2 regions of the Azospirillum sp. TSH58 genome follow, and region 1 is predicted to be linked to the other one. Evidence: riboswitches for the same ligand, from Rfam matches in the RefSeq annotation. Region 1 holds a riboswitch; the other holds the start of a gene.
The links. Region 1 has a riboswitch for S-adenosylmethionine ahead of metA (homoserine O-succinyltransferase). Riboswitches for the same ligand answer to the same signal wherever they lie in the genome.

Region 1 (7,708 bases):
TCGACGGGCGCGACGTCGACGTCGGGCTCTACCGCCACTGGATCGACCCGACGGTTCCCTTCGCGGAGGCGCTGGCCGGGCCGGCGCATGGCATGGTGGTGACCTCCGCCACGCTGACCGACGGCACCGGCGACACCGCCATGGACTGGCAGGCGGCGGAGGACCGCTGCGGCGCCAGCCACCTGCCGAAGCCGGCGCTGCGCGCCCAGGTGCCCTCGCCCTTCGACTATCCCAACCGCACGCGGGTGATGGTGGTCACCGACGTGCGCAAGGACGATCTGGGGCAGGTGGCGTCGGCCTACCGCACGCTGTTCCAGGCGGCGGGGGGTGGGGGCCTGGGGCTGTTCACCGCGATCAGCCGGCTGCGCGCCGTCTACGACCGCATCGTGGAGCCGCTGGACGCCACCGGCGTCCCGCTCTACGCCCAGCATGTCGACCCGCTGGACGTGGCGACCCTGATCGACATCTTCCGGGGGAGGAGCACGCCTGCCTGCTCGGCACCGACGCGGTGCGCGACGGGGTGGACGTGCCGGGCCGCTCGCTGCGGCTGATCGTGTTCGACCGGGTGCCCTGGCCGCGTCCGGACATCCTGCACCGCGCCCGGCGCGACGCCTTCGGGCGGCGGCGCTACGAGGACATGATCGCGCGGTTGCGGTTGAAGCAGGCCTTCGGCCGGCTGGTGCGGCGGGCCGACGACACCGGGGTGTTCGTCCTGCTCGACCCGATGATGCCGAGCCGCCTGTTCGGCGCCTTCCCCGAGGGGGTGGAGGTCCGCCGCGTCGGCATCAAGGAGGCAGTGGAGGCGACGGCGGAGTTCCTGCGGGGCTGGTGAGACCCCGCAGGAGGCGGACAGCGCCTCAGGCGGCGCGGATCGCCGCCAGGAAGCTCTCCACGTCGCGGCGCAGATTCTCCGCCTGCGACGCCAGACCGCCGGCGGCGCCCAGCACCTGGTGGGCGGCGGCCCCGGTGGTGCCGGCGGCCTCGGTCACCTGGGCGATGTTGCTGGAGACCTCGCGCGTGCCGATCGCGGCCTGCTGGACGTTGCGGGAGATCTCGTTGGTCGCGGCGGCCTGCTCCTCGATCGCGGCGGCGATGGAGGTGGAGATCTCGTTGATCGCCGCGATGGTGCGGCCGATCCCCTCGATGGCACCGACCGAGCCGGCGGTGGCCTCCTGGATCGCGGTGATCTGGGCGGCGATCTCGTCCGTCGCGCGGGCGGTCTGGTTGGCGAGCTGCTTCACCTCCGACGCCACCACGGCGAAGCCCTTGCCGGCCTCGCCGGCGCGGGCGGCCTCGATGGTGGCGTTCAGCGCCAGCAGGTTCGTCTGGCCGGCGATGTTGGTGATGAGCTGGACCACGGCGCCGATGCGGTGCGCGGCGTCGGCCAGCCCGCGCACGGAGTCGGTGGTGCGCCCGGCCTCCTGCACCGCCTGGCCGGCGATGCCGGTGGAGCGGGTGACCTGCGAGCCGATCTCCCCGATGGAGCTGGACATCTCCTCCGCGGCGCTGGCGACCGTCTGCACGTTGGCGCTGGTCTGCTCCGCGGCGGCGGCGGCGTTGGCCGCCTGGTCGTTGGTCTGGCGGGCGGTGACCGCCATGCTCTGGGCGGTGGTGTCCAGCTCGGTCGCGGCGGCGGCGACGTTGCGCAGCGCGTCGGCGACCTGCTCCTCGAAGGAGGCGATCAGCCGCTCGACCGCCTCGGTCCGCCGCAGCTTGGCGGCCTGCTCGGCGGCCTGTTCGGCGGCCAGCCGGTCGGCCTCGATCAGCCCGTCCTTGAACACCTGGACCGCCGTGGCCATGGCGCCGATCTCGTCGCCCCGGTTGGCGAAGGGGATCGCCGTCGTCTTGTCGCCGCCGGCCAGCCGGCGCATCGCCTCGGTCATCGCGCCGATCGGCGAGGAGACGCCGCGGATCATCATCAGCGCGCCGCCCAGGCAGACGGCGATGCCGATGACCAGCGCGACGATCAGCGTCGAGCTGGACTGGGCGTAGACGGCGTCGGCGTCGTCGTTCGCCTTGGCGGCCCCCCGGTTGTTGTGGTCGATCATGGCGTCGAGCGCCTGCCCGACCTCCTGGAAGCCCTTGTCCGCCGCGTCGCGGAACAGGGCGGTGGCGGCGGTGTTCTCGTTGCGGCGCGACAGGGCGACGATCTGGCGGTGAAGAGTGAGATACTGCCCCCACTGCTGTTCGAACCGGGTGAACAGAGCGCGCCCTTCGACGCTGCTCAGCGTCGCCTCATAGACCCGGCGGGCGGTGGTGATGCCGGATTCCAGATCGTCCATCTTCTTCTCCGCCGCGGCCATGTCCGGCTCGCTGGTGGCGAGGATGTGCGTGCTCTGCAGGATGCGGAAGCTCGACACGGTGTCGTTCATCGTGTTGACCTGCACGACCCGCGGCATCCAGAAGGTGGCGATCTCCGTCGAGCTGTCGTTGACCACCGACAGCCGATTGATTCCGAGAACGCTGATTCCAGCAAAAAGCAGGGATAGAAACGCAAAGACGGTGAAGGTTTTTGTTCTGACGCTGATGTCGTTCATGGTGTTTTTTTCTCTTTTCGGCGGTGTTTTGTGGTCGGTTTCCTCGCGTTTTCACCAAAGAGGCGTTCGCCATTTTTGTTGTTTTTGGTTGGTTTTTAAAATTTCGTGATGAGTGCGTTGCGTCGAAATCGTTCGTTGTGTGTCGGTGACGGGATGTCTCAAACGGTTCCGCACGCCCGGCTGCACGGGCGCGCGGATGGGCAATGCAAAACCCCACATGTTCTGCGATAAGTTGAATGATTGATCGCCGGCCAAGGAGTGACCATGCGGAGAGGTTCGCGGGACGCCTCCGAAGACGTTGATCGGGAAGAAACTGGCGTCGCACAGTCATCACGGCCGCCCTGCTCCCGCAGGCGGTGAAGGAGACTTCGCTATTCTATCGACGCAGAACCAGCGCGGCCCATGGACGCGCATGGTTTCTGGCGTCATGGGCAGGAGTCGGGTGGCCCCGCGGAGCCCGGACCGAAGGCGGAATGAATGGAGCGCACACCGAGGATGCCCATGTCTTATCCATGTGTAAAAGTGCTGCGCACCGCGTATCCCAGCGTTTCTTACACGATAATACGTATCGTCGCAACATGAGAAAGCGTGCAACCGACGATTGGCCTCGTCGCGCGTGGGGTGCCGTGGAAAGCAAATTCACCCTTGGGACAACGGATATTTCCCCACGGTCGGGAGAGGCCGGCATGGCTCAGCTTGGGGATCGGCTCAAGGCCGTGCGCGAATTTCTCGGTGAGACACAAAAAACCATGTCTCGCCGGTTCCATCTCGGGGAGAACACCTGGCAGTCGTACGAGTTGAACGGCAAGCTTCCGAAGGGGGAGACCCTGGCGGAGCTTGCCGCCCTTGGCATCGACATGAATTGGCTGCTGACCGGACGGGGCAGCATGCGGGCAGCGGGCGGCCGACCGGAGTCCGGCGACGGCGCGCTTCCGCCCGCGCCGCGGGAATCCGGCGTTCCCCGGCCGGTGCTCGACCTCGCGCTGCTGAGCGAGGCGATCGCCCTTGTCGAGCAGGGGCTGGCCGACCGGGGCCGGCGCCTGTCGCCCCGCGCCAAGGGCAATCTCGTGGCGGCCCTGTACGGTTTGGCGATGGAGGGGGAGGACGGTGACGGGGGTGGTTCCCGCCCGCCGCGCGTCAGCCCGGCCGCCGCGGCGCATCTGCTCTGGCTCGCCTTGCAGATGGACGACGCGGTGCGGCCGGCGGGGGAGGGTGACGGGGCGGATCGGCTGCCCTGATGGCGGCCTATCCCGCCGTTCCGATGCGGGCGAGATCGAAGGGCGTCGTCTGGTAGATCCGGTTGATCCAGTTCGCGAACAGCAGATGGGCGTGGCTCCGCCACCGGTTCTCGGGCGGGAGGCTGGGGTCGTCATCGGGGAAATAGCCCTGGGGAACCGGCGTGGCCGCGTCCTTGGCGACGTCCCGGACATACTCGTTGCGCAGCGTGTCGGTGTCGTATTCGATGTGGTTGAACATGTGCAGCGACCGGTGGGCGGCGTCCTCCAGCAGGCAGGGGCCGGTTTCCGGGGAGTCCAGGAGCACCCGCAGGCCGCTTTCGGGGGGAATGTCCTCCTCCCGCACCTCGGTCCAGCGCGAGACCGGGATGGGCACGCCGTCGGACAGGCCGCACAGATAGGGCGATGCGGGGGCGCGGTTGCGGTGCCGGTACACGCCGGACGCCTTGCGCGGCAGAAGATGCTTCGGCACGCCGTGGAAATGATGAACGGCGGCCTGCGCCGCCCAGCAGATGTTCAGGCAGGAATGGACGTGGCTCTGCGTCCAGTCGAAGACCGAACACAGCTCGTCCCAGTAGGACACCTCCTCGAAGGGCATCGTCTCGACCGGCGCGCCGGTGATGATGAAGCCGTCGAAGGTCTCGCGGCGCACGTCCTCCCACGACCGGTAGAAGGCGCTCATGTGGTCCGCCGCGGTGTTGCGCGGCACATGGTTGGTGATCCGGATCAGCGACAGCTCGACCTGAAGCGGCGTGCTGCCGAGAAGGCGCGCGATCTGCGTCTCGGTCCGGATCTTGTCGGGCATCAGGTTGAGCAGGCCGAAGCGCAGGGGCCGGATGTCCTGCCGGATGGCGTCGGCCTCCTGCATGACCATGACGCCCTCGGCCTGCAGGGCGGTGAAGGCGGGAAGATCGTTGGGTATCTTGATGGGCATGACTCGTCCGGCTCCGCTGTCGGTGCATCGGTCGGAACAGACGTCATGGCGAACCCCGTTTGTTTGCCGGTCCGGCCACATCCCCCTTCGGGACGCCACCTTGCTCGGGAAAGCAGGTTGGCGTTGAGCGTCCGCTCAACTCTTGATGCGCGGTGCACATTATACGGGCAGCGGCGGCTTGGCAACAGCGGCGGGACCGCCGGCGGGCGGTCCCGGTCGCATGATGTCCAGGCCGCGCCGCCTCAGGCCGCCTTGATGGCGACGAGGAAGTTCTCGACCTCGCTCTTCAGGCGCATCGCCCCCTGGTTCAGGTCGCCGGAGGCCGACATCACCTGGGTCGCGGCGCTGCCGGTCTCGGTCGCGGCCTGCGACACGCGGCCGATGTTGCTGGTCACTTCCTGGGTGCTCTGCGCCGCCTGCTGGACGTTGCGGCTGATCTCCTGGGTCGCCGCACCCTGCTCCTCGATGGCGGCGGCGATGGAGGAGGAGATGTCGTTGATCGAGGAGATGGTCGCCCCGATGCCGCGGATGGCGCCGACCGCACCGCCGGTGGCCGCCTGGATGGCGCCGATCTGCTGGGCGATCTCCTCGGTCGCCTTGGAGGTCTGGTTGGCGAGGCTCTTGACCTCGCTCGCCACGACGGCGAAGCCCTTGCCGGCCTCGCCGGCGCGGGCCGCCTCGATGGTGGCGTTCAGCGCCAGCAGGTTGGTCTGGGCGGCGATGTTCTGGATCAGGTCCACCACGTCGCCGATGCGCTGGGCCGCTTCCGACAGCCCCTGCACGGTGGCGTTGGTGCGGTCGGCCTCGTCCACCGCCTTGCCGGCGATGCCGGCCGACTGCGAGACCTGCTGGGAGATCTCGGTGATGGAGGCGGCCATCTCCTCCGACGCGGCGGCGACGGTCTGCACGTTGGCGGAGGTCAGCTCGGCCGCCGCCGCCGCGCTGCCGGCCTCGGCCCGGGTGTGCTCGGCGATGTCGGTCATGCTGCGGGCGGTGGTGTCGAGCTGCGACGCCGCGGCGCCCACGGTCTGCAGGACGCTGTGCACCGCGCTGTCGAAGTTGCGGATCAGCGAATCGATCCGTTCGGTGCGGCGGCGCTTGTTCTCCTCCTCGGCGGCCTGGGCGGCGGTCAGGCGCTCCGCCTCGATCAGCCCGTCCTTGAAGACCTGCACCGCGCGGGCCATGGCGCCGATCTCGTCCTGGCGGGCGCCGCCCTCCACCGCGACGCCGAGGTCGCGCTTGGCCAGACGGTCCATGATGGAGGTCAGGGCGACGATGGGCCGGGCGACCGACTTCGTCATGGCGATGCCGGCGAACAGGCAGAGGACCGCCACGAAGGCGATGGCCCCCAGAATCCAGCGCTGCGCCCCGACATAGGTGGCCCGCCCCGAGTCCGCCGCCTTCGCCGCATTCTGGACGTTGGAGGCGGTCAGCTCGTTGATGAGCGCGGAGCACTCATCGAACGCCCTGCGTGATTCCTCCCGATAGATACCCGTGGCCTTCTCGTTCTCGTTGGCCCGGGAAGGGGGAAGCAGCTTGCCCTGGCTGATTTTCAGATAGCTGTCCCAGACAGCCTCCCAGCGCTTGAAGGTCTGGGTTTCCCAGCCGGAGGCGAGCAGCGGCTCATACTTCCGCCTGGCCTCCGCCAAGCGGTTCAGAACCGTGGTCATCTCCTTTTCCACCTCGGCCATTTCCGCGGGGTAAAGGGCGAGGATGTGGGAGGCCTCCAGGATGCGGTAGTCGTTCGCCGCACCGTCGATCTCCCCGATGGCGGTGACGCTGGGCAGCCAGTTGGAGCGAATTTCCTCAGCGGCGTGGTTGACGGTGCTCAGCCGGTCAACGGCGAACAGTCCCAAGGCGACCGACATCAGCAGGACACAGACGGTGGCGGCGACCACCTTGGTCCGGATGGTCATGGAACTCAGCATGGACATGGCACGTGTCTCTTCCCCGGAAGCGAAATCATGGCGATCGATTGTATTGAGTCTGAACGAAAGGATTTGGCAGACCAGACGCCCATGCGCCGGGCGTTGGACTTACCGGGATCAAATGATGGAACAACAAATATTAAGAAAGACGCAAGGGCGGCGAAGGGCGGTCCGCCTTGCGCTTTCCCGGGTGGACTCTTTCTTTTAATAAAGATGAACGGCCGGAAGGCCGCCGGCCAAGGGTCAGAGAGACGGCGCGTAGGTGGCCAGCAGGAAGGACAGGGTGACCACGCTGGCGATGGTGGACATCAGGATCGCGGCGGAGGTGCGCTCCACATAGATGCGGTACTGGCTGGCCACCACGAAGGTCAGGGCGCCGGTGGGCAGGCCGGCGAGGATGATGGCCGACCCGGCCCAGAAGGGGTCCAGCGGGAACAGGGTCTGGATGAGGAGCCAGGCCAGCGCCGGCTGCACTACCAGTTTCAGGGCGCTGATCCAGCCGACCTCCAGCAGGTTGGCCTTCAGGCTCTGGGTCGCCAGGAACAGGCCGATGGCGAACAGGGCGCAGGGACCGGCGGAGGCGCCCATCAGATCGCAGTAGATGGCGATCGGGCGCGGCACCGGCATGCCGGACAGGAAGACCGACCAGGCGAGCCCGAGGGCCGTGGAGATGATCAGCGGGTTCTTGACCAGCGCCCGGCCGACGTCGCGCAGCGCCTTGCCGATCCCGCCGCCCTGGCTGTTGGCGAATTCCAGCCAGATCACCGCGATGCCGACCATGATCGCGCTCATGATGACGGTGGCGAGGATGGCCGGGGCCAGACGGTCCGGGCCGAAGGCCGCCAGGAACAGCGGGATGCCCATGTAGCCGGTGTTGGAAAAGCAGGCGTTCAGCCCCTGCATGCACTGGATCTGCGTCCGCTCCCGGTGGATCAGCCAGCCGAGCAGCGCGCCCAGCGCGTAGACCGCCAGCATCGAGCCGAGGAAGGCGCCGATGAAGGGGCCGTTGAAGATCTCCGCCACCGAGCGCTTCGCGGTGCCGAGGAACAGCACCGGCGGCAGGGCCATCCAATA
Region 2 (7,708 bases), 290 kb from region 1:
GGCACGGCCACCGACGCCAAGGCGTCCGACGCCGTCAAGATCGCCCAGATCCGCAAGGGCTGGGCCGCCGTGGTGCGGGCGCAGTTCCGCCTGCGGGGCCTGACCGTGGTCGGCGGCGGAGGCGACTGGCGCGCCTGCGCCGCCTGACGAACGGCGTTTTGGTCTCGGCTTACTCCTCGCGCACCGACAGGTGGATGTTGGCGCCGCCGTTGCCTTCCAGGATCTCCGCGGCCTCCACCTCGTCCTCCACCTCGGCGGTGCGCACCCACAGGATGACGCCGCCGGCCTCCAGCGCGCGGCTGAACTCGTCCGTGTCGGGGTGGCTGGTCAGCTCGTCCAGGTAATCCTTGATGGCGACGCCGCCCAGCCCGGCGGCGACGATGGCCGCCAGCGGCGCGGCGATCGGGCCGCCGACGATGGCGAGAAGCCCGGCGGTGGTCAGGGGGAAGGCGTATTTCAGCTCACCGACCAGACCGGTCAGGGCCTCGTCCGTCGGGGCCGGCGGGCGCCGGTCGGCGGCCTCCAGCGAGGTGTGGCTGGCCAGCACCGACAGGTCGTCGCGGTCGAAGCCGGCGTCCAGAAGGGCGGCCACGGCCTTGTCGAACGCCTCGCGGGTCTTGAACAGGGCGACGACCTCGCGCACCTCCCGGACGGTGTCCTGGCCGTTCGTGGTCGGGCCATCTGTGTTGTCGGGCGCTTGCGTCACGGCGGTCTCCTTCGGCTTCGGCTTGCTCGTTCTACGGGCATCGAACAGTCTAACGAAGCGGTCATCGCGGCACCAGCGCGGGCGTGCTAGGGTGCCGGCCCGACCTTGCCCGTCACAACGCAACCGGTTGAAGACCCGTGTCCGACGCGCCCGCCGCCATTCCGCCCATCACCATTCCCCCTGACGCCACCCCGATGATGGCGCAGTATCTGGAGATCAAGCAGGCCCATCCCGACTGCCTGCTGTTCTACCGGATGGGCGACTTCTACGAGATGTTCTTCGAGGACGCGGTGAACGCCGCCCGGACGCTGGACATCGCGCTGACCAAGCGCGGCCAGCATCTGGGCGAGGACATCCCGATGTGCGGCGTCCCGGTCCACAGCCACGAATCCTACCTGCAGCGCCTGATCCGCCAGGGCTTCCGCGTCGCCATCTGCGAACAGATGGAGGACCCGGCGGAGGCCAAGAAGCGCGGCTCCAAGTCGGTGGTGAAGCGCGGCGTCATCCGCATCGTCACCCCCGGCACGCTGACCGAGGACAGCCTGCTCGACTCCCGCGCCTCCAACTGGCTGGCCGCGGTGGCGGAAGCCGCGGGCGGGCTCGGGCTGGCCTGGCTGGAGCTGTCCACCGGCGAGCTGGTCGTGCAGCCGGTGGAGCGCGCCGGGCTGGGCGCCGCGCTCGGCCGCCTCGACCCGCAGGAGGTGCTGGTCTCCGAGAAGCTGTGCCAGAGTCCCGACCTCTACGAGCTGTGGGGCGAGTGGAAGTCCCGCCTGACCGTGCAGCCGACCCCGCGCTTCGACAGCGAGAACGGGCGGCAGCGGCTGCTCGCCCTCTACGGCGTCGGCACGCTGGACGCCTACGGCCAGTTCTCCCGCGCCGAGGTGGCGGCCGCCGGCGCGCTGGTCGCCTATGTGGAGCTGACGCAGAAGGGCCGCGTGCCGCGCCTGTCGCCGCCGCGCCGGCTCGGCCCCGGCGCCGTCATGGAGATCGACGCGGCGACCCGCCGCAACCTGGAGTTGACCCGCACCCTGACCGGCGAGCGGCGCGGCAGCCTGCTCGCCACCATCGACCGCACGGTGACCGGGGCGGGCGCGCGTCTGCTCGCCGCCCAGCTCTCCGCGCCGCTGACCAACCCGGCGGCCATCGCCAAGCGGCTGGACATGGTCGAATTCGCGCTGGGCGAGGAGCGGCTGCGCGCCGACCTGCGCGAGGCGCTGCGCCGCTGCCCGGACCTGGAGCGCGCCCTGTCCCGCCTGACGCTGGGGCGCGGCGGCCCGCGCGATCTGGCGTCGGTGCGCGACGCTCTGGCCCAGGCCTCGGCCATCCGCCTGCTGCTGAACGGCCATCCCGGCGGCCCGCTGCCCGACGGGCTGGGCGCCGTGGCCAAGGGGCTGGGCGAGCACAGCGAGCTGGTCAATCAGCTGACCCAGGCGCTGGCGCCGGAACTGCCGCTGCTCGCCCGCGACGGCGGCTTCATCGCGCGCGACTATTCCTACGCGCTGGACGAGCTGGTGACCCTGCGCGACGAGAGCCGGCGGCTGATCGCCGGGCTCCAGGTCAAATACGCCGGCATCGCCGGGGTGCCGGCGCTGAAGATCAAGCACAACAACGTGCTCGGCTATCACATCGAGGTGACGGCGACCCACGCGGACAAGCTGATGTCCGAGAAGGGGCGCGAGGTCTTCATGCACCGTCAGACCATGGCGAACGCCGTGCGCTTCGGCACGGTCGAGCTGTCGGACCTGGAGCGCCGCATCTCCGAGGCCGCCGACAAGGCGCTGGCCGTGGAGCTGGAGCTGTTCAACGACCTCGTGGAGGAGGTGACCAGCCGCGCCGAGGCCATCGCCCAGGCCGCCCACGCGCTGGCCGCTCTGGACGTCGCCGCCTCGCTGGCCGAGCTGGCGGCGGAGCGGCGCTACCGCCGGCCGGTGGTGGACGGCAGCCTCGCCTTCTCGATCAAGGGCGGGCGCCACCCGGTGGTGGAGGCGGTGCTGGACGCCGGCAACGCCGGCCCCTTCGTCGCCAACGACTGCGACCTCGCCCCGGACAACCGGCTGTGGCTGCTGACCGGCCCGAACATGGCCGGCAAGTCCACCTTCCTGCGCCAGAACGCGCTGATCGCCGTGCTGGCCCAGATGGGCAGCTTCGTGCCGGCGGAAAGCGCGCACATCGGGGTGGTGGACCGGCTCTACAGCCGCGTCGGCGCCGCCGACGATCTGGCGCGCGGCCGTTCCACCTTCATGGTGGAGATGGTGGAGACCGCGGCCATCCTGAACCAGTCCGGCGACCGCGCGCTGGTCATCCTTGACGAGATCGGGCGCGGCACCGCGACCTTCGACGGCCTGTCCATCGCCTGGGCCTGCGTGGAGCATCTGCACGACGTCAACCGCTGCCGCGCGCTGTTCGCCACCCACTACCACGAGCTGACCATGCTGGCCGGCAAGCTGCCGGGCCTGTCCTGCCACACCATGCGCATCAAGGAATGGCAGGGCGACGTGGTCTTCCTGCACGAGGTGACGGCGGGGGCGGCGGACCGCAGCTATGGCATCCATGTGGCGAAGCTGGCCGGGCTGCCCGGCGCCGTGGTGGGCCGCGCCGAGGAGGTGCTGACCATCCTGGAATCGGGCGACCAGAACGCCGCCATCCACCGTCTGGCCGAAGACCTGCCGCTGTTCAGCGCCGCCCTGAAGCGTCAGCCGCCAACCCCCGCGACGTCCCCCGCCGCCCCGCCGGAGCCGTCGCGGGTGGAGGAGGCGCTGAAGTCCATCGACCCGGACAGCCTGACGCCGCGGCAGGCGCTCGACGAGTTGTACCGGTTGCGTGGATTGCTCTCTTAAGCGGGAGTAATTGCGAAGAAAAACACGCCATTGTATGAAAACCCGCCGCCGCAGCGCTTCGTCCTCCGGAGGATGGGCGCTGTCATCCAAGCGGCGGAAAGGGGGTGTGTTTATTGACCCCTGGTAAGGTGCTGGTGATCTGCACGGTCATCCAGACGGTCGTCGCGATCCTCGCGCTGCTCGTCGCCGTGCTGTAACCCAGACGACGGAGGGGCGGCGTAGCAGCGCCGCCCCTCTTTTCGTGTGCACGCCGTTCCGGCCATCGGCCTTTCCGAGCGTGCGGTACCGGAGGTGTCGTCTATTGACCACTGGTACGGGAAATATAGCGCTGAACCACAGCCGTCGCAATCCCATCCCATGGGCGCTACGCCCGTTCCACGGCGTCCTCGTCCAACGGGGCACCGCGGTCGCGGATGGGGGTGACATGACGCTGCGCGTGGCGCAGCTTCTCCTCCACCGCCTCGGTCACGAACTGGTCGAGCGAGCGGCCCTCCCGCTCGGCGGCCTTGGACGCTGCGGATTCCAGCGATTTGTGCAGATGAACCATTCGGTGCCTCCCCCAACGCGGAACGGGATCTGTCCAGTGCTTCACATGGGAAGCCCGCGCCAGTCCTGCGAGCGGCCTATCCGGAAGCGCTGTCCCGCTCGGCGGTGTCCGGCGGCACGACCGCGGGCGGCAGAACCGGCTTGGCGTGGAGCGCGCGGGCGGCGACGGCCATGGGGTCCTCGCCCGGCGCGCAGGGATGGGTGGCGGCCAGCAGGGCCTCGGGCACGCTGGCGGCGATGTAGTCGGCGACCGTCTCGTGCACCGGGATGATCATGGCGATGCGGGTCAGGTCCACCACCTTGCGCACCTGCCCGGAGGCGCAGAGCAGGGACAGCGCCTTGCCCGCCGACAGGGCCTCGCCGTTCATCACCAGCAGCAGGCCGATGCCGGCGCTGTCGATGAACTCCAGCCCGGTCAGGTCGAGGAGATGCCGGCGCTCGGCCCCGTTCTTCACGTCGGCGATGGCCTGCCGCACCGGGCCGGCGTCCTGGCTGGTGAAGCGCCCGGTGAGCACCAGACGGGCGAAGTGCCGCTCCTGCTCCTTGCGATACTGCACGGCCCGCACCCCTTTCCGACGTCCGGCGGCCATGATCCGGTCCGGGCCGTCGCCGGGCAAGCGGGCGGCGCCCTCGGGTCCTGCGCGATGTTGACGCAGGGCGGCCTCTTTTTATCACGGCTTCCTTGTCCCTTGACGGCGCGACGCGGCGGTCCTACAAGCGAGGACACGTGGTGATTTGGTCGACCGGCTTGCGGGCCACGTAAAACAACCCGCTAAAAAGGTCCGAGCCGCGTCCGCGCCTCGACCCGATCGGTCGGGGCGTTTTTTGTTGTGCCGGTCTGCCCCGCCGGCGGACAGAGGAGACAAAGCGGCCATGGCGCGCACCGATCATCGCAATCCGAACGTCGCGGGGCTTCGCCCGCGCTCCCGTCTGGTCCATGGCGGCGTCCGCCGCTCGTCCTTCGACGAGACCTGCGAGGCGCTCTACCAGACCTCCGGCTTCGTCTACGGCTCGGCGGAGGAGGCGGAGAGCGCCTTCGTCAACGACGGCTCCCGCCACGTCTATTCGCGCTTCCGCAACCCGACCACGGCGATGTTCGAGGACCGGCTGTGCGAGTATGAGGGGGCGGCCTGGGCCTACGCCACGACCAGCGGCATGGCCGCGGTGCACGGCGCCCTGTGGTCGAACCTGCGCACCGGCGACCGCATCGTGGCGCCGCGCTCGCTGTTCATCTCCTGCTACTGGGTGATCAAGGAGCTGTCGGCCCGCTTCGGGGTCGAGGCGGTCTTCGTCGACGGCACCGACCTGTCCCAGTGGGAAGAGGCGCTGGCCAAGCCGACCAAGGTCGTCTTCCTGGAGACGCCCAGCAACCCGGGGCTGGAGGTCGTCGATCTGCGCGCCGTCAGCGAGCTGGCCCACAAGGCCGGGGCCAAGGTGGTGGTGGACAACGCCTTCGCCACGCCGGTGCTGCAGCGCCCGTTCGAGATGGGGGCCGACGTCGTCATCTATTCGGCGACCAAGCACATCGACGGCCAGGGCCGCTGTCTGGGCGGCATCATTCTGACCAACGACAAGCAGTACGGGTCGGAGGTGATCCACCCCTACCTGCGCCACACCGGCCCGACCATTTCGCCCTTCAACGCCTGGCTTCTGCTGAAGGGGCTGGAGACGCTGGAGCTGCGCGTGTCGGCGCAGAGCGCCGCGGCCCTGACGGTGGCGGAGTTCCTGGAAGGCCACGCGAAGGTGGAGCGGGTGCTCTATCCGGGCCTGCCCAGCCACCCGCAGCACGATCTCGTCCGCAGCCAGATGACCGGCGGCGGCACCATGCTGTCGATCTTCCTGAAGGGCGGCAAGGAGGAGGCCTTCCGCGCCCTGAACGATCTGCGGATGGTGATGATCTCCAACAATCTGGGCGACTCGAAGAGCCTGATCACCCACCCCGACACCACCACCCATTCCAAGCTGACGGTGGAGGAGAAGGCGGCGGCGAACATCCGTCCCAACCTGCTCCGCCTGTCCGTCGGGCTGGAGGACGCCCAGGACATCGTCGAAGACCTCGACCGCGCGCTCGCTTCCCTGTAAAGACTGGACCCGGAACCAAATGCTGCAGTGCAGCGTTGGCGTCCGGGTCACGGTTTTTCGGCCCGGACGGATTTTTTGGCCCGGTCCGGGCCTTTGGTGAGGTGGAGCGAATGGCGAGACGCAAGGCCGGCAACGGCGAACCGACGCAACGCTTTCTGACGGTGGCGGGCGATCTGACCCGGACCGGCGTCAAGACCGGCGAGATGGGGGTGGCGGCGGCCCAGACGATCGGCTACCGCACCGCGATGATGGCGGCGGCCATGAACAACCCCATCGACCTCGCCAACCCGGAGTTCGTCCGCATGGGCTCCGAGAAGGTGGAGGCGATGGTGGAGGCCACCCACGCCGTCGCCAAGGGCATCGGCGAGATGCAGCAGGCCTGGATGACCCTGATGCAGGGCCAGCTTCAGGTCGCCATGGTGATGGTGAGCGGCCTCGGCCAGTGCCGCAGCCCCGCCGATCTGGTGGAGTTGCAGCACCGCACCGTCACCGAGTCGGTGGAGGCGGGCATCCACGCCGCGCTTTACATGGTCGAGTCGGTCACGGCCCTGACCCAGGCCGGCATGACCCCCGCCTACCGCACCGTCCGCGCCAACGCCCGCCGTCTGGCGAAGCTGCACGGATAAGGTTGGGCTCACCACGAAGGCACAAAGACACGAACGTCGTCGTGCTTTTGTGCCCTTGTGGTTAAGAACCTTTGTGTCTCAGCGCTTTACGATCACTGCCCCAGCACTTCGAAGCTGGACGGGGCGGGATCGATCACGCGGGGACCGCCGGGGGTGACCTCCAGGACGGCCAGACCGCGCTCCACGACGCCGTCCGCGCGCAGGCGGAAGACGCCGTCCATGCCTTCGAAGCCGTTGGGGTTGTTCAGCGCCGCGCGGTCGAAGCGGCCCGAGGCGTCGGGCATCTTGGCCAGCACCGCGGCGATCGCCGTGGCGTCGTAGGACAGGGTGGCGATGCGCGGCGGCTTGCGCCCGTAGGTCCTCTCGAAGCGCGCCTCGAAATCGGCGCGGCTCTGCGGGGCCGGGGCGGCGAACCAGGCGCCGGCCAGGGCGGGTTCCTGGCCCAGGCCGGGCTCGTCCCACAGGCCGGTGCCGAGCAGCTTCACCTGCTGGGTGCTCAGCCCGTTGGCCGACAGCGCCGACGCCAGACCCTGGGCGCGCGGCCCGCCTTCGGCCAGCATGACCGCCTGCGGCTGAACGCCGGCCTGGGTCACCTGCCGCGCCGGCTGGGCGAGGTCGGTCACCGCCGGGTCGTAGCGCTCGACCTGCGCCACCTGTCCGCCGAACTGGCGCGAGGCCGCCTGCACGGCGTTGACCACGGCGTCGCCGTAGGCGGTGCGCGGCGCCAGCGCGACGTAGCGCGTGGCGCCGCGCGAGCGGGCGAAGCCGACCACGCGGGTCACCTGATCGGCGGGCACGAAACCCAGCACATAGGTGCCGTTGCCGGCCTGGGTCCAGTCGTTGGTGAAGGCCAGCACGTCCACGCCCGCGGATTGGGCGACCGGCTTCACCGCCGCCACGTCGGCGGCGAA

Region 2: linked by a shared signal. The riboswitch ahead of metZ (O-succinylhomoserine sulfhydrylase) and the one ahead of metA (homoserine O-succinyltransferase) in region 1 are both predicted to bind S-adenosylmethionine.

What each region holds. Positions count from the first base shown of each region.
Region 1 covers NZ_CP022364.1:1,246,544-1,254,251, reverse strand. The annotation lists partial or broken gene TSH58p_RS09495 (ATP-dependent DNA helicase) at 1-832, shown strand, start outside; gene TSH58p_RS09490 (methyl-accepting chemotaxis protein) at 858-2,537, opposite strand; gene TSH58p_RS09485 (hypothetical protein) at 3,287-3,775, shown strand; gene metA (homoserine O-succinyltransferase) at 3,783-4,706, opposite strand; SAM-I-IV-variant riboswitch at 4,756-4,860, opposite strand; gene TSH58p_RS09475 (methyl-accepting chemotaxis protein) at 4,949-6,640, opposite strand; gene TSH58p_RS09470 (AEC family transporter) at 6,878-7,708, opposite strand, start outside.
Region 2 covers NZ_CP022364.1:1,538,827-1,546,534, reverse strand. The annotation lists gene TSH58p_RS10820 (hypothetical protein) at 1-147, shown strand, start outside; gene TSH58p_RS10815 (hypothetical protein) at 170-706, opposite strand; gene mutS (DNA mismatch repair protein MutS) at 901-3,543, shown strand; gene TSH58p_RS10805 (hypothetical protein) at 3,908-4,090, opposite strand; gene TSH58p_RS10800 (STAS domain-containing protein) at 4,167-4,679, opposite strand; SAM riboswitch at 4,807-4,886, shown strand; gene metZ (O-succinylhomoserine sulfhydrylase) at 4,963-6,171, shown strand; gene TSH58p_RS10790 (phasin family protein) at 6,282-6,797, shown strand; gene TSH58p_RS10785 (penicillin-binding protein activator) at 6,890-7,708, opposite strand, start outside.